Regions from separate parts of the Streptomyces sp. NPDC102462 genome, predicted to be linked through region 2. Evidence: riboswitches for the same ligand, from Rfam matches in the RefSeq annotation. Region 2 holds a riboswitch; each other region holds the start of a gene.
What was found. A riboswitch is a leader RNA that binds a small molecule or an ion and turns the genes downstream of it on or off. The one in region 2 is predicted to bind cyclic di-AMP.

Region 1 (4,220 bases), on a different contig from region 2:
GGCTGCCGACTGGCCCGCGGTGTCACCCAGGTGGTCGGTCACGCCCACCCGGACGCGGTGCGCAAGGCGCTGGGCCCGCACGAGGGGCCCGCGGTCGTCGTCTCGGACACGGTCTTCTCGGTCGACGGGGACGCCGCGCCGCTCACCGCCCTCGCCGAGGCGTGCCGGGAGCACGGCGCGGGGCTGCTGGTGGACGATGCCCACGGGCTGGGCGTGCTGGGCGACGGCGGCAGGGGAGCCCCGCACGCGGCCGGTCTCGCGGGCGCCGACGACGTCGTCGTCACGGCCACGCTGTCCAAGTCGCTGGGCAGTCAGGGCGGCGCCGTGCTCGGGCCGGCGCGGGTGATCGACCACCTGGTCAACGCGGCCCGCACCTTCATCTTCGACACGGGCCTCGCGCCCGCGGCGGCGGGCGCGGCGCTCGCGGCCCTGCGTCTGCTGCGCCGCGAACCGCAGCGGGCGGCACGCGCGCGTCAGGTCGCCGCCGAACTGCACGCACGACTGACCGCCGCGGGCCTCCAGGCGGTGCGCCCGGACGCCGCGGTCGTCTCCGTGCGCGCGCCGTCCCCGGAGGAGGCCCTCCGCTGGGCGGACGACTGCCGTGCGGCCGGCCTCGCCGTGGGCTGTTTCCGTCCGCCTTCCGTGCCCGACGGTGTCTCACGGCTCAGGCTCACCGCCCGTGCGGACCTCTCCGGGGCGGACATCGAACGCGCTGTACGGGTGATCGGCGGGGCGCGACCATGAGTCGGCGTGACACGGTCGTGCGCCGCCCGGGCGGAATCGGTCGGTAGCGGTCGGTCGGACGGGGCGGTACGGGGGTCAGCGCAACGCGGCGAGGAAGCCCGCCCAGCTCTCGGGGGAGAAGAGCAGCGCGGGCCCGGCCGGGTCCTTGGAGTCGCGCACGGCGAGCAGTCCGGTTTGCGGACCGGAACGCGGCCGTGCCGTCTCCACGCAGTTGTTGGCTCCCGTGCTGTAGCTGCTGCGCAGCCAGCGCACAGCGGGCAGTTGAGCAGTGGAAGGTACGTTCCGAGGCAGTGCGGTCATGGTGCCTCCTTACGCGCCGTCACCTATCGCGGCGATGTAATCCAACGAGTCCTCGGGCGAAAGGGCGTGGATCTGAAGGGAGTTGAAGGCCTCCGTGTAGGCCTGGAGGTCTTCTTTCCGTTCGAGGTAGAGGCTACTCGTCAGCTGGTCAAGAACTACAACATCCAGATCAGAAGTGCTCCGAAATGAGAAGATAACGAAAGGCCCGGTGATGCCGATGTGCGCTCCGGCGGCAAAAGGCAGCACCTGGAGCCTTACCTGCGGCAGCCGCGCCGCCTCCGTGAGCCGTTGCAACTGCCGTGCCATGACGCCCGGTCCGCCGACCTCCCGGCGCAGCACCGCCTCGTCCAGTACGGCGCTCAGCTCCAGCGGCGGCTCGGAACGCAGCACGTGCTGCCGGGCGAGCCGCACCTCCACCAGCGCGTCCAGCCGGTCCTCGTCCAGGGCGTCCACCGCGGCCCGGGTCACCGCGCGGGCGTACTCGGGCGTCTGCAGCAGCCCGGGCACGACCGACGTCTCCAGCGTGCGCATCCCGCTGGCCTGCGACTCCAGGCTGATGAAGTCCCGGTAGGTGGGCGGCAGCACCCCGCGGTAGGCGTGCCACCAGCGGTGCCGGTCGCCGACGTCCTCGGAACCCGCCAACACCAGCAGCAACTCGCGCAGTTGGGCGTCCCGCACGTCGTACGCGTCGAGCAGCAGCCGCACATCGGTCGGTTTCACGCCACTCGCGCCCGTCTCGACGCGGCTCACCTTCGACTGGTGCCAGCCCACCAACCTGGCCGCCTCACCGCTCGTGAGACCGGCGCCGGTGCGCAGGGCGCGCAGTTCGGCGCCCAGTTTCCGGCGGCGTACCGCGGGACCGTGCTGCATGGGCAACTCCTTACTCCTTACGAGCCGCCCAAATACGGTCTGCCGTCGCAGAGTTCACCGCTTCGAGCGACAGATATATGCATATCTCGGTGGATGCCCCGCGTGACCGGCGCGCTGATGGCAGTCTGGCGGCGAAGCACCAGTCCGGGACCGTACTCGAACCATCCGCTCCGTGTCGGACTGCGGTCCCGTGGGAAAGGGACGACATCGCCATGGCAGACCATCTGGAAGCATCCATCACTCTGCCGAGCGATCCCGCCTCGGTCTCCGCGGCCCGCGCGCATGTGCTGAGCACCCTCGTGGAGTGGGGCCTGCCGGCGGACACGGACGCCGCCGAGACGATCCGCCTCATCGTCTCCGAACTGGCCACCAACGCCGTGCAGCACACCTTCGGCCAGTCACCCACCTTCACGGTCGACCTCGTGCTCGACCGCGACGCGCATCTGCGCATCGGTGTCACCGACAGTCATCCGCGCTTCCCGAAGAGACTCCCCGCGGCCGTCCAGCAGGACAACGGCCGCGGCATGGTCATCATCCGCTGGCTCACCGCCGAAAGCGGCGGCAAGCTGCGCGTCCGGCCCACCCGCGAGGGCGGCAAGACCATCACCGTGGAACTGCCCTGGACCGTGCCGGCCCACCCGGTGACGGCGGTGGGCCGGCAGGAGCCGTAGCCGATCGGGCACGGAGCGGTGCGCAGCCCCGCATGACGTCCGGTCAGCCCCGGCCGGCTATGTGGGGGCTGCGGCGCGGCGGGGGCGGCGGCACCCGCTCCGCCGGGTCAGCCGACCCGGCCGTACCAGACGCTCCGCGTCCAGATCTTCTGCAGCCGCACCACGTCCCCGGTCTTCGGGGCGTGCCAGATCTTCCCATGACCCGCATAGATGCCCACGTGGTAGACGTTGGAGCCCGAATGGAAGAACACCAGGTCCCCGGCCTTGCGGCTCTTGGCCGAGATATGGCGCGACTTGTTGTACTGCTGGGCGGCCGTGCGCGGCAGGCTCTTGCCCGCCTTCTTGAACGAGTACAGCGTGAGCCCGGAGCAGTCGAACCTGCGCGGACCGGTGGCGCCCCACTTGTACGGGGACCCCTTCTTGGACGCCGCGATCCGCAGCGCCTTCGTCGCCGTGGTCGCGGCCTCCGCGTCGGACGCGAGGCCGGGGGCCACGATCGAGCCGCCCACGGCGGCGATGGTCAGTGCCGAGGCCGTACCGGCCCGGGCCATCAGCGACGGGACACGATTGAGCGCAGTCATGCGCAACCCTTCGTCAGCCGCCTGTGAAGGATGACCTGTCGGATTCGGGCTGGCGAAGTTGCCCGGCCGCGTTGCCACGGCTTCACCCCAAGGGCTGCTCGGAGCGGAACAGCGTCCGCTCCGGCGACCCGTCTTGCTCGGGTCCTCCACTCCTGCCGATCCACTCCTGTCGACCGGTCATCCGGGCGGCGGCAGGACTCGGCGTCCGCCCGGACCGCCCCGCCGCGGTGGCGGGGGCTTGTCGTCAGACAGGGATCTTCACTCACAACTGTCCGAAAATCCCAACGGAACCGGGGATGTGTGGCGTTGTTCACCACTCAGCCGTTCGGCTGGACAGTGCTCTGTTCGATACCCGGCCGAGGGGGCTGCGCACCCCCGGACCAGCGCCGAAGCACCTCGGCGCGGCTGTCGACCACTCGCCGTACCCAACTCTTCCGCGCCCGAAAAAGGAAGCCGGGCTACGCCGAACAGGGGTAGACCGTTTGGACCGTTTCAGCCCGTTCTATGACGGCTCGTCGGCTCGTCGGCCCGCCGGAGGCCCAGTGTGCCCGCGTCAGCCCGCGCCGTCGGGCGGCAAGGCGACCCGGGCGGCGCGCCGCTCGCCGTCCAGTACCCGCAGTGCCCGCGCCAGGGTGGCCGTGTGCACCTCGATCTCGCCTCGCGTGTGCATCAGGGCCAGCGCGTCCCGCAGCTCCATCGCGGTGCGCACCAGGGCCTGGGCGGCCCGCAGCCCGTGGTAGGTGTGCTCGGCCCGCGCCGGATTGATCCGGCCGAGCAGGTCGACCGCCTCCAGGTAACGGTCGATCAGCTCGCTCTCGGCCCGGGTCAGCGCGGGCAGCGGCGGCAGTTCCGGCGGCAGCATCCGCGGCTCACCCCGCGTCAGCCGGGCGCGCGGCCCTGCGGCTCGGGATGACCGCGTCCACCAGCCCGTACTCCAGCGCGCCCCGGGCGTCCAGGACCAGGTCTCGCTCCAGGTCCTCGTGGACCTGCTCCGGGGTGCGGCCCGTGTGGCGCGCCAGCATCTCTTCCTGGAGCACGCGTACGCGCGCCAGTT
Region 2 (4,220 bases):
ACACCTTTTGCCCCGCTAATGCCCCGGAACGCCGCCCCCGCACATCCGTACGTGCTTCCCCTACGAAACCGTTCACACGGACCTCCGGATCCCCCTCGCCGACGGGACACGGCTGTACGCGCGCGTGTGGCGCCCCCTGACGGACGAACCGACCCTCCTGGAGTACGCACCGGACCGCCTCACCGACCGGACCGCGCCGCGCGGCGCCCAGCGGCACCCCTGGTACGCGGGTCACGGCTACGTCTCCGTCCGCGTGGACGCGCATGGGTACGGCGGCAACGTGGGCGTGTTCGGCATCTCCCGGAGCGGCTCCGCCTCCCTCCGGATCGCGGCCCTCGCGCCCGAGCCGCTCAAGGCGGTCGTCGCCGTCCGCTGCCCGGACGGCCGCTACGAGAACGAACGGCAGGGCCCCGGAGGTTCCGCCGTCGCGGCCCGTCTGCACGCCCGTTCCGCCGCGGCGCTGTCGGCCGCCGCCCTCCCGCCCGACCCGCGGTACACCGGCGACTCCTGGCAGGCCGTCCGGCAGGCCCACCTGAAGGCGCTGACCTCCGCCCCGCACACCACCGGCCAGCCTTTGGCCCTCGGTACCGTCAAGGCAGCGGTGCCGGCGGTCGGCGGCTGGTACGACCCCTGCCACGACACTGTCCTCCGTCTGGTCGAACGCCTTCCCCACGACCGCGTCCGCGGGTCGATCGGCCCCTGGTCGCACCCCTACCCCGACCGGGACCTGTCACCCGGACCGGCGATCGGCTTCCTCCAGCAGACCCTGCGCTGGTGGGACCACTGACTGAAGGGCGGCCCGCCGTCCGACCCTCCCCACGGCTCCGTGTCCGCCACTTCCCGTGGCCCCGCGGGCGCCGCCCCCCTGGCTCCGTGGGCGCGCGTCCGGTGATGTCCGAACCGGTCCTGCGCGCGTACGTCGTCGAGTCCACCGCCCGGGCGCGCCCCGCGCCGCCGGGTCGGCGAACCCGGCTGGCCGTCCCCCAACGTGACGAGCATCGCCCACGAGCTATCGGGCACCCCGGTCCTGGCGCGCTCCCTGTGCACACCGGCGTGGACGCAGGCCGCTTCCGCCCGGTCGGCAACGAGACCGACGTGCCGCCCGACCAGCGGGCCGAGGACGTACGGTCCGCCTGCGTGACCGAGGAGAGCTGGGCGCTCGGGCGGCCCAGGATGCGGCTGCGTCTGATCCGCCGGGCGCCGCGGACGCAACTGGCCATCTGGGCTGCGACGTCGCCCCGGACGGCGCGTCGACCCTGGTCGCCAGGGGCGTACTGGACCCGGCGTCACCTGACCACCAGGAGGCGGCGCCCCGGCCCCGGTTGCCACTCAGGAGGCGAAGGAAGCGAAGGAGGCGATCGTCGAACTGGGCGGCGCCGGATACGTCTTCCCGCCCGGTCACCGCATCCGCCGCACGGTCTCCTCCGAGTACTGGCCGCAGGTCTGGCCATGGCCCGAATCGGCGGAGCCGGTGGTGCGGGACGTCGCCGTGGACGAGTGGCGGCCGGAGGTGTCCCCGTGCCGCGAGGGCACGCGCGCGTACCCGGGCGGTCTGGAGTGGACCGAGGACGCGGCGGAGACGTACTCGACCGCCGGGAACGACCTGCCGTCGGCCCGCGCCCGTTCGCAGCGCCCGGTGCGGCCGCACCGCCCGGATCCGCCGTGGGAGGCGACGGTCCAAGTCCGTTCGGAGATTTCCTGTGACGTCGGCCACCCGGGGAAGCGAATTCCGCGACCCATGGGATGAAGTGACCGATTTGCCGCTATTGGCGCCTCAATTCCCCTTGATGCCGAATGCACTTGAGCCTCAAGGGGAGTGACTTGGGTCACCCTTTACCGTAGCGCCACACCCCACCCGCACCCCCCACCACCCTTTCCCTAATGCCCAGTTGACCCTTGGCAATAGCAAAGGATCAAGCGACCCATACATCTCAATCGCATGTCAATTGGTACGAGCAGGGAATCCACCACTTGTTTCCGACATGTGCGGTCGCATAGCTTCCGGGCCAGTCGGATGGACGCCGAATCCTGCCGCCACCCGACGTGACCCATCGACGAACCACATTTCGTACGGCAGGAGCGGGGGACCCAGGTAGGCCGCCGGGCCGGACGGCACAGCCGACCGGAACGGCTAGGGGTGAAGTCGCGCCGCCTTTCGGCGGCCGGCCGGGCATCTCCCCAGCCCGAACCCGACAGCTCACCTCGCAGGCGCCGGAGAGGAACAACGCCATGTCTGCAGCCGCTCGGCACCGCCGCCCCCGCACCAACCGCCTCGTCCGCACCCTCGCCGTGGCCGGCACCGGAGCCGCCGTGCTCGCCCTGCCGCTCCTCGGCGCCACCGGCGCCCACGCGGCCACCCCCGCGACCGTGACGACGGCCGGCACGACGCCTGCCGGGTACCCGGACAACCTCGACGGCTGGATCCGCGAATCGCTCGCGATCATGGCGGAGAAGAACATCCCCGGCACCTACAACGGCATCCACCGCAACATCATGCGCGAGTCCTCGGGCAACCCGCGGGCCATCAACCTCTGGGACTCCAACGCCGCCAAGGGCATCCCGTCCAAGGGCCTGCTCCAGGTGATCGACCCGACGTTCAACGCCTACCACGTGGACGGGACGTCGTACGACATCTACGACCCGGTCGCCAACATCACGGCCGCCTGCAACTACGCCGCCAAGCGCTACGGCTCGATCGACAACGTCAACGGCGCCTACTGACGCACCCCGTCACGGAAACAGTCTTTCGAGGACGACGGCCACGCCGTCGTCCTCGTTCGACAGGGTGACCTCGTCGGCCACCGCCTTCAACTCGGGGTGTGCGCCGGCCATCGCCACCCCGTGGGCGGCCCAGTCGAACATCGGGATGTCGTTCGGCATGTCGCCGAAGGCGACGGCCCCTTCAGGAGCCAGCCGAAGGTGCTCGGCGGCCAGCGCCAGACCCGTGGCCTTGGTGATGCCGCAGGGCTGCAGCTCGACGGTCCCGGGCCCCGACATCGTCACGGTCGCCAGGGAACCCACGACCGCGCGCGCCGTCGCCGCCAACTCGTCGTCCGACAGGGCGGGGTGACGCAGCAGCACCTTGCTGATGGGCGCACACCACAGATCGTCGCGCCGCTCGACGCGGACGGCGGGCAGCGTCGGATGCGGCATCAGATAACCGGGCTCGATGAGCGTGAGCCCGCTCACCCCGTCCTGGTCGACGGCCGCGTACACCTGCCCCACCTCGGCCTCGATCTTGCCGAGCGCGGTCTCGGCCAACTCCCGGTCCAGGGTGACCGACCACAGCAGGCGGTCCGTGGCGGCGTCGTACACCTGCGCGCCCTGTCCGCACACCGCGAGCCCCCCGCGGCCCAGCGTGTCGAGCAACGGCCGCACCCGTGGCGCCGGGCGCCCCGTGACCACCAGGTGCCGGGCGCCGGCCCGTGCCACGCGCGCGAGCGCGGCGAGGGACCGGTCGGAGAGCGTGTCGTCGCCACGCAGGAGCGTTCCGTCAAGGTCGGTGGCGACGAGTGAATATGCGGGAGGAGCGGCCATGACCAGAGAATACGGACAGCGGGCCGCCGCGACTCACCGCTCCTCGCGGCCCCTTGCGTTCCTCCTGCTTGAGACGGAGGCCGCGGCGACACGCTCGTCCGGTGTGGCGCGTCCTCAGGCGTGTGCCGCCACCAGGTGCTGCGCCAGGCGCGGCGAGGCGAACTCGGTGCCGCACACGAAGCGCATCACCGGGCCGTAGGAGGCCGCGGCGGGCAGACCGGTGAAGTAGAGGCCGGGGACCGAGGAGACATGGCCGGGGCCGAGTTCCGGAGTGCCCCGGCTGGCGGCGAGCCCGGCTCGGATGCCCTGGCTCAAAAAGCCCATCGCGGCTATGTCGACGCGGTAGCCGGTCGCCGCGATGAGATGGTCGGCCGGCAACCGGCCGGTGGCTCCGGTGCGGGTGCGGACCGTGAGGACCGGCGTGCCGTCGGGGGCCTCCGCGCCCATGACGCGGTCGATCTCCGCGACCCGCACCTTGCCTTCGAAGCGGTCCCGCAGCCACCAGGCGCCGAGCGGGCCGCACACCCTGCGGACCAGGTAGTGCCGGGTGTGCGCGGGGAGGTGGCGATAGGAGTGCGCGTAGCGGCTGAGGGCCCACAGCGACCAGGCGCGGCCGAACGGCGACTCGGGACGCAGCCGCGGCTGCTGCCACGGCGGGGCATCGAAGCCGACGCGGCGCCGCG
Region 3 (4,220 bases), on a different contig from region 2:
ACCCGGTAGCGGCGGTGCTTGGCGTTCGACTCCAGGTAGTCGGCGAGGATCGCCTCGCGCTCCACTCCGAGGGCGAGCAGCGTCACGGCGATGGACAGGCCCGCGCGGTCCTTGCCCGCCGCGCAGTGCATCAGCGCCGGGACACTGTCCTCGGCCAGCGCGTGCAGCACCCGGGAGTGCTCGGCGGTGCGCTCCGTGATGATCGAGCGGTACGAGACGATCATCCGGTGCTCGGCCTTGCCGTCGCCGAGCAGCTGCCGCAGCTGGCCGACGTCGCCGTCACGGACCATCGTCCAGAACTCGGCGCCGTCCGCCGGGTCGGTCAGCGGCAGGTTGACGTTGCGTACGCCGGGCAGCGCGACGTCCGGCCCCTCCAGCTCATGGTCGGCGGCATTGCGGAAGTCGAAGATCGTGTGCAGGCCCAGGGAGGAGAGGAACGCGGCGTCGGACTCGGTCGCGTGCGCCAGGTGGCCGCTGCGGAACAGCACGCCGGGGCGCACCCGCCGGCCGTCCGCGGTCGGCAGTCCGCCCAGGTCACGGAAGTTGCGCACACCGGCGAGTTCGGGCTCGATCGACGGGACCTGCTGCGTCACGGAGGCTCCTTTTGGCCGGACCCCGCGACGCGGCTCGTCGACGGGCACGCCGTCGACCATACGACATGGTTTTCCCGCGGCAACGAGTTGTCCACAGGAGTCGCCCCACGGGCCGTAGCACTTGATGACGTCGAGGCGTGAGCGCAGTCGCGGGCGCTTGTGAGGTCCGACGACGGACAGCGCCGAGGACGCCCGTACCTGGCTCCTGAGTGGCGCAGCGGTACGGCGAAACCGTTCCGGCGCCGCGGCTGCGCGGACTTGATCCGTCGGTGTCGTACGAATGCCGCGAAACGGATGAAATTCACCGTGACGCGGTGCTGTTGCGCCACGGGCCGGGTGCACCGGACTCCGCGGCGATCTGGACGCCACGGCCCTTCGGCTGCGCCACGCCTGACCCTTCTGACCGAATTGCGAGTTATGCGTTGGAGGGCGTGAGGAGCGTCATAGCCGTGACAATGCGTCGCCCGTCATGACCACGTAATGCACGGGCGCCTTGCGGGACTTGGGAAAGCCCGCAAGGCGGACATGCACGGACGGTGACCGGGAATTCCCGTGACGGATCAAGAGAAACGCGCACCGGGTGAAGCCGCTCCTTGTCCGTTCGCGTCCCGCTCGCTTACGTTCGCCACCAATCCGGACGGACCGCCGAATCCTGCCGCCGCCCGGATCCCCGACACACCACTCACCCGTGCACGGCAGGAGCGGGGGACCCACCAGGCACGACTGCCTGTCCCGGTCTCCGGGACGGCTAGGGGTGAAGCCGCGCCATGCGCGGCCGGGCAGCTCCAGCCCGAACCCGACAGCTCACCTCGCAGGCGCCGGAGAGGAATTCGCCATGCCCGCGAAGGGTAAGCACCGCCGTCCCAAGACAAAGCGCCTCACCCGCTCCATAGCCGCTGCCGGAACCGGCGGCGCCGCGCTCGCCCTGCCGCTCATCGGCGCCGCCGGGGCACATGCCGCCACCCCCGAGACGGCACCCCACGCCGCCGCGCAGCAGTCCGTCCAGTCCGGCACCGTCGAGAAGAAGGCGGCCGCCGCGGACTCCGGCACCCGGACCTACTCGGTGCGGCCGGGCGACTGGCTCGCCAAGATCGCCGAGGAACAGGGCGTCAGCGGCGGCTGGCAGCGGATCTACCAGGACAACCGCGAGGCCATCGGCGGCAACCCCTCACTGATCCACCCCGGTCTGAAGCTCGCGCTCGGCGAGCGGGCCACGACGGGGACCGGCTCCTCGTCCACCGAGCCGTCCTCCGCGAAGTCCTCGTCCGACGGATCCGCCGAGTCCACCGGGTCCAACAGGGCCGACGGGTCCGCGCGGCAGTCGACGCCGCCGGCGTCCGACACCTCGGCCGACAGCGCTCCGGTCGCCCAGAACACCGGGACCGCCGCTGCCACCGGCTACGGCCTCCCCGTCGACGGCGCCCGGATCGGGACCGCCTACCGCACGGCGGGCGGCATGTGGTCCAGCGGCTACCACACCGGTGTCGACTTCGTCGTCCCGACCGGCACCTCGCTCAAGGCGGTCGGCGCGGGCACCGTCGTCTCCGCGGGCTGGGGCGGCGCCTACGGCAACCAGGTGGTCCTTCAGCTCAGCGACGGCCACTACGCGCAGTACGCCCACCTGTCGCAGCTGTCCGTCTCGGCCGGCCAGACCGTCACCCCGGGCCAGCAGGTCGGCCTGTCCGGCGCGACCGGCAATGTGACGGGCCCGCACCTGCACTTCGAGATCCGCACCACGCCGAACTACGGCTCGGACGTCGACCCGCTCGCCTACCTCCGCTCGCACGGCGTCACCGTCTGACAAAGCGGTCTGACAAAGCGCCACCCCATACGGCGAGGGCCGCACCGGGAACCCGGTGCGGCCCTCGCCGTATGGGCCCCCGAGGCACGGCAATTCTCCGCCCAACACCCCCGCCCTCCGGCCTATTCCCGCGTTGGGAGACTCTTGGGGAGTGTCTTATCTCACCGTTCGTCAACCCCTTCCTACGATCGCGTAGGTCACATCCGAAGGGGAATCATGGGCCGACGTGGCAGACGATTCGAAGAGTGACAACACAGCGGTGATCGGGTCGTACGTGGCGGTGGGGGACAGCTTCACCGAGGGCGTCGGCGACCCAGGCCCCGACGGGGCGTTCGTCGGCTGGGCCGACCGGTTCGCGGTCCTGCTCGCGGACCGCCGGCCCGAGGGCGACTTCCAGTACACCAATCTCGCCGTGCGCGGGCGGCTGCTCGACCAGATCGTGGCCGAGCAGATCCCCCAGGCGGTCCAACTCGCGCCGGACCTCGTCTCCTTCTGCGCGGGCGGCAACGACATCCTGCGGCCCGGCACCGACCCGGACGAGGTGGCCGAGCGTTTCGAGCGCGCCGTGGCCCGGCTCACCGCGGCGGCCGGCACCGTCATGGTGACGACCGGCTTCGACACCCGCGGCGTGCCCTTGCTCAAGCATCTGCGCGGCAGGATCGCCACGTACAACGGGCACGTCCGGGCCATCGCCGACCGGTACGGCTGCCCCGTGCTCGACCTGTGGTCCCTGAAGGCCGTACAGGACCGCAGGGCCTGGGACGACGACCGCCTCCACCTCTCGCCGGAGGGGCACACCCGCGTCGCCCTGCGGGCCGGCCAGGTCCTCGGCGTCGAGGTCCCGGCCGACCCGGAACAGCCCTGGCCGCCGCTGCGGCCCCGCGGCACCCTCGAAGTGCGCCGCGACGACGTCCACTGGGCCCGCGAGTACCTGGTCCCGTGGATCGGGCGCCGGCTGCGCGGCGAGTCCTCGGGCGACCATGTGACGGCCAAGGGCGCGCTCTCCCCGGACGACATCAGGACGCGCATCGCCTCCGTGGCCTGAACCGCCGGGGCGGTGACCGTGCCGGGTCCCCGCCCTGGCGCGCGCGCCGCTCGGCGCAGCCGTGCCGGTTCCCTGCCTGGGTGCGCGTGCCGTTCGGCGCAGCCGTGCCAGGTCCCTGCCCGGGTGCGCGCGACGTTCGGCGCAGCCGTGCCGTCAGCGCCTCCCGGACCAGACACAGTTCGCAGGAGACCGCCTGGTCCACCCACACCCAGCGCCGGGACCGCGGCACCGCGCCCGGGTACGACGTGTGCCACACGGCGAGCCCGCCCAGCAGGGCCGTCAGACACCGCCCCGCGACCGCCCCGCCGTGCCCGGGCAGGCAACTCGCCCCTCGGCCTGCTCGACGGCGGCCCGCGGCAGTGCCTCGTGCCGCTCGGCCGCGCACTCGCCACGGTCACCCGCACCTCACCGGCTGCCAGGGCTTTGTGGAGGCGGTCACCCCGCGGGCGCTCGGTGCGCGACCGATCGACCCCGCGTCGGCCCCCGCGCCGACGCGGGCGTACGACCCCGGGTACCGCCGGTGGCCCGCCCGGGGATTGACCATAATGGAGGACTCCACCGACTCCACCAGGAGGTACCGTGTCCGGTTTGCGTTCCCTGAGCTCCGGGCTCCGCGCGTTGCAGCCCGCGGCCTTCGGCGCTGACCCGGGCGGGGCCCGCCTGGCGCGCATCCGCACGTCGCCCCACTTCAAGGACGGCGTCTTCCAGAACCCCGGCGGCCCCGCCCGGACCCGGCCCTCCGGTTCGATGCTGGACTTCGCCAAGGTCTACTTCGACCGGG
Region 4 (4,220 bases), on a different contig from region 2:
CCTGAAAAGGCGACGCGGCTTCCGCGTTTTCACGGCCGGCCGCAGGAATTCGCAGCCGACTTACGCCGCAACAGCCGGCCATAAACCGGGGCACAACAAAAAGAGGCGACGGCAGGACCCCCTCTCCCGAATTCCCCTCTTTGTATACGGCGCCCGTGTTAATTCCGCAGACTCGGCATGTTTACGACGTGTTGCGAATTCCTCACGCGCTCGGTGCGGTCGGCGCCCGGGGAGAACCGCAGCCGGTGCGCGGCCGACGCGCGCTCGGTGTGCAGGGCCATGACCGCCCGCGCGCGCTCCGCGTCCCCGCGCGCCACCGCGTCCACGACGGCGCCGTGCTCCGCCCAGGACTCGACGGGGCTTGCGGGCGACTCCACCACGTACATCCAGGCGATCTTGTGCCGGAGCTGGGTGAGCGTCGAGGTCAGGGCTTGGCTGCCGGTGGCCTGGGCGAGCGTCACGTGGAACCAGCCGCCGAGGGAGCGCAGATCCTCGCTGTTGCCCCGCCTGGCCCGCTCCTGCCCCAGCCTGACCAGGCCGCGCAGCACCTTGAGGTGGGCCTCCGTGCGCCGCTGGGCGGCCCGGGAGGCGCCCAGCGGCTCCAGGAGCAGGCGCATCTCCAGCAGGTCGGCGGCCTCCTGCTCGGTGGGTTCGGCCACGCACGCGCCCGCGTGCCGCCGCGTCACCACGAACCCCTCCGCCTCCAGGGTGCGCAGGGCCTCGCGGACGGGGACGCGCGAGACGCCGTAGCGGCGCGCGAGCAGTTCCTCGGTGAGCCGGCTGCCGCGCTCGTAGACACCGGCGACGATGTCGTCCCGGATCGCCGTGCACACCGAGTGCGCCGGAATACGCATGACCGACCTCCGCCTTAATCCCCGTGAAACGCCGACGATTGACGTGTGTTCCGTGACTCTATGGCAATGAGCCGGAATTTCCGATGGCGGGCCGGAATCCATGGATATTTTTTGGACATCGGGGCGTCCGAAACGACGAAAACCCCGGCTCGCGAGCCGGGGCCGCGGCGCCCGCGCGCCGCCGGTCGTCAGACGTTCACACCGTGCTTGCGGAGATAGGCGACGGGGTCGACGTCGGAGCCGTACTCCGGGCTCGTCCGCGCCTCGAAGTGCAGGTGCGGACCGGTCGTGTTGCCCGTGGAGCCGGACAGCCCGAGCTGCCGGCCGGGAGTGACCCGCTCGCCCACCGAGACAGCGACGGACGACAGATGGCCGTACTGGGTGTACATGCCGTCCGCCATTCGGATCACCACCTCGTAGCCGTACGCGCCGCCCCAGCCGGCCGACACGACGGTGCCGGAGCCCACCGCGTGGACGGCGGTGCCGGCCGCGGCGTGGAAGTCGACGCCGGTGTGGCTGCCGGAGGACCACAGGGAGCCGCCGGTGCGGTATCCGGTGGAGAGGTAGGAGTGCGCGATCGGCGCGACGAAGGCGTTCAGCCGCCTGCGCTCGGCCTCGCGGGCGGCCCGGACCTCGGCCGCGCGTTCCGTCGCCGCCCGCCGCGCCGCCGCCTTGCGCGCGGCCTCCTCGGCCGCCTTCTCCTCGGCGGCCTGCCGCTGCGCGGCCGCCTGGGCGCCGATCTGCTCGGCGACCGAGTCGCCGATGCCGACGACGGGGGTGAGGCCGGTCTGCTCCGCGGTGGTGGCGGCGTGCGCCGGACCGGCCGCGAGGGTGCCCATGACACCGGTGGCGGCAAGGGTCGCGACGCCCGCGGCGCGGGAGGTGGTGCGGTGCATCCGGGTGGAACGGCGGTGCTTCCCGGTGGCGCGGGTGAACGCCATGGAGTGACGGTCCTTTCCTTCCTTGTCGCCTACCGGGTTAGCTGACGGGTTCGGAGCAGGAAGGTCTCCTACGGGAGGCCGCGTGCCGCGCGGACTCCCGATTCACCCCAGGGACTTGGGTCCCCGGCTCCCCTGGCTCGCGCCGTACGGGGACTCGGCGATGGCTGTCCGGTGCCGCGGGCGCGGCGCACTGCCTGACGAACAGCCCGGACGACGCTAAGGGGGACAACTTTCCATCCCCAAACCGAACCGGGTGTTTGTAGCGCATCCCACAGGGCAGACAGGCAACCTCCGCCGCAATTCGGGCATCCCGCGGGAACGGAAGGGGCCCTGACGACCGGGGCGGTCTGCCACGGCCGTCAGGGCCCCACGCGCGTGTGCGGGTCCTCGGACTGCTCCGCCTACTCCGCGGACACCACGTGCACCTCGCCGATGCCCAGCGCCTCGGCCGGCTCCTTGATCTGCGCGGCGTCGCCGACCAGGACCGTCACCAGCCGGTCCACCGGGAACGCGTTCACCACCGCGGCGGTGGCCTCCACGGTGCCCGTCGCGGCCAGCTGCCGGTACAGGGACGCCTGGTAGTCGTCCGGCAGGTGCTGCTCCACCTGGTCGGCGAGCGTGCTCGCCACGGCCGCCGCCGTCTCGTACTTCAGCGGCGCCACCCCGACGAGGTTCTGCACGGCGACGTCGCGCTCGGCGTCGGTGAGACCTTCCTCGGCCAGCGTGCGCAGCACCGTCCACAGGTCGGCCAGCGCGGGACCGGTGTTCGGGGTGTCCACGGAGCCGCTGATGGCGAGCAGCGAGGCACCCGTGCCGTCGGGGGCGGACCTGAGGACCTGGCCGAAGGCGCGCACTCCGTAGGTGTAGCCCTTCTCCTCACGCAGGACGCGGTCCAGCCGGGAGGTGAGGGTGCCGCCGAGGCAGTACGTGCCGAGCACCTGGGCGGGCCAGACCCGGTCGTGCCGGTCGGCGCCGACGCGGCCGATGAGCAGCTGCGTCTGGACGGCGCCGGGGCGGTCCACGATGACGACCCGGCCGCGGTCGTCGGCGCTCACCGACGGCACCGGCCGCGGCTGGGACGCGGTGCCGGTCCACGCCCCCAGGGACTCGCCGAGCAGCGCGTCCAGATCGATGCCGGTCAGGTCGCCGACGACCACTGCGGTGGCCGTCGCGGGCCGTACGTGCCGCTCGTAGAAGGCGCGCACCGCCGCCGCGTCGATCTTGGCGACGGTCTCCTCGGTGCCCTGGCGCGGACGCGACATGCGCGAGGCGGCCGGGAACAGCTCCTTGGAGAGTTCCTTGGCGGCGCGGCGGGACGGGTTGGCCAGCTCGTGCGGGATCTCGTCGAGGCGGTTGCGGACCAGCCGCTCCACCTCGCTGTCGGCGAACGCGGGTGCGCGCAGGGCGTCGGACAGCAGCCCAAGGCCCTTGGCCAGGCGGGAGGCCGGGACCTCCAGGCTCAGCCGGACGCCCGGGTGGTCGGCGTGCGAGTCCAGCGTGGCGCCCGCCCGCTCCAGTTCGGCGGCGAACTCCTCGGCGGAGTGCCGGTCGGTGCCCTCGGAGAAGGCCCGCGCCATGATCGTGGCGACACCGTCCAGGCCGGACGGCTCGGCGTCCAGCGGCGCGGACAGCAACACCTCGACGGCGACGACCTGCTGGCCGGGCCGGTGGCAGCGCAGGACGGTCAGGCCGTTGTCCAGCGTGCCGCGCTCGGGGGCCGGGAACGCCCACGGCCTCGCCTCGCCCGCGCGGGGCTGCGGGTGGAACTCCATCGCGGCGAGTTCGGTCACTTGGCCGCCTCCTCGTTGTTGTCGTCGCCGGCTTCGACGGTGGCTTCGGACTCGGGGTCCTCGGGGACGTCCACGTCCTCGGTGTGCTCCGCGGACTCGGCGGAGAGCGGTTCGTAGACGAGCACCGCGCGGTTGTCCGGACGCAGCCGGGCCTGGGCGACCGCCTGGACCTCCTCGGCGGTCACCTCCAGGACCCGCTGCACGGCGGTCAGGGCGAGCTGCGGGTCACCGAACAGCACGGCGTACCGGCACAGTTCGTCGGCGCGGCCCGCGACCGTGCCGAGCCGGTCCAGCCACTCGCGCTCCAACTGCGCCTGGGCCCGCTCCATTTCCTCGGACGTGGGGCCCTCCTCGGCGAACCGGGCCAGCTCCTCGTCGATGGCGGTCTCGATGACCGGCACCTCGACGTCACCGGAGGTCTTCACGTCCAGCCAGCCCAGGGAGGGCGCGCCGGCCAGCCGCAGCAGGCCGAACCCGGCCGCCACCGCCGTACGGTCCCGCCGCACCAGCCGGTTGTACAGGCGGGAGGACTCGCCGCCGCCGAGAACCGTGAGCGCCAGGTCGGCCGCGTCGCACGCGCGCGCGCCGTCCTGCGGCAGCCGGTAGGCGGCCATCAGGGCACGGGCCGGTACCTC

Region 1: linked by a shared signal. The riboswitch ahead of ACIRFL_RS33155 (C40 family peptidase) and the one ahead of ACIRFL_RS17965 (transglycosylase SLT domain-containing protein) in region 2 are both predicted to bind cyclic di-AMP.
Region 3: linked by a shared signal. The riboswitch ahead of ACIRFL_RS42680 (peptidoglycan DD-metalloendopeptidase family protein) and the one ahead of ACIRFL_RS17965 (transglycosylase SLT domain-containing protein) in region 2 are both predicted to bind cyclic di-AMP.
Region 4: linked by a shared signal. The riboswitch ahead of ACIRFL_RS31795 (M23 family metallopeptidase) and the one ahead of ACIRFL_RS17965 (transglycosylase SLT domain-containing protein) in region 2 are both predicted to bind cyclic di-AMP.

What each region holds. Positions count from the first base shown of each region.
Region 1 is NZ_JBIWKB010000052.1:7,953-12,172, reverse strand. Features, by position in the region: gene ACIRFL_RS33175 (8-amino-7-oxononanoate synthase) at 1-744, shown strand, start outside; gene ACIRFL_RS33170 (DUF397 domain-containing protein) at 820-1,044, opposite strand; gene ACIRFL_RS33165 (helix-turn-helix domain-containing protein) at 1,054-1,914, opposite strand; gene ACIRFL_RS33160 (ATP-binding protein) at 2,127-2,585, shown strand; gene ACIRFL_RS33155 (C40 family peptidase) at 2,693-3,166, opposite strand; cyclic di-AMP (ydaO/yuaA leader) riboswitch at 3,170-3,380, opposite strand; gene ACIRFL_RS33150 (hypothetical protein) at 3,720-4,028, opposite strand; gene ACIRFL_RS33145 (ATP-dependent Clp protease proteolytic subunit) at 4,036-4,220, opposite strand, start outside.
Region 2 is NZ_JBIWKB010000018.1:90,119-94,338, forward strand. Features, by position in the region: gene ACIRFL_RS17960 (CocE/NonD family hydrolase) at 125-787, shown strand; cyclic di-AMP (ydaO/yuaA leader) riboswitch at 2,043-2,224, shown strand; gene ACIRFL_RS17965 (transglycosylase SLT domain-containing protein) at 2,230-2,721, shown strand; gene ACIRFL_RS17970 (HAD family hydrolase) at 2,731-3,537, opposite strand; gene ACIRFL_RS17975 (FAD-dependent oxidoreductase) at 3,652-4,220, opposite strand, start outside.
Region 3 is NZ_JBIWKB010000112.1:4,532-8,751, forward strand. Features, by position in the region: gene ACIRFL_RS42670 (tyrosine-protein phosphatase) at 1-593, opposite strand, end outside; partial or broken gene ACIRFL_RS42675 (hypothetical protein) at 806-987, shown strand; cyclic di-AMP (ydaO/yuaA leader) riboswitch at 1,267-1,424, shown strand; gene ACIRFL_RS42680 (peptidoglycan DD-metalloendopeptidase family protein) at 1,429-2,394, shown strand; gene ACIRFL_RS42685 (SGNH/GDSL hydrolase family protein) at 2,654-3,439, shown strand; gene ACIRFL_RS42690 (MBL fold metallo-hydrolase) at 4,019-4,220, shown strand, end outside.
Region 4 is NZ_JBIWKB010000047.1:60,343-64,562, forward strand. Features, by position in the region: gene ACIRFL_RS31790 (GntR family transcriptional regulator) at 159-854, opposite strand; gene ACIRFL_RS31795 (M23 family metallopeptidase) at 1,043-1,795, opposite strand; cyclic di-AMP (ydaO/yuaA leader) riboswitch at 1,807-1,965, opposite strand; gene ACIRFL_RS31800 (M16 family metallopeptidase) at 2,197-3,585, opposite strand; gene ACIRFL_RS31805 (M16 family metallopeptidase) at 3,582-4,220, opposite strand, start outside.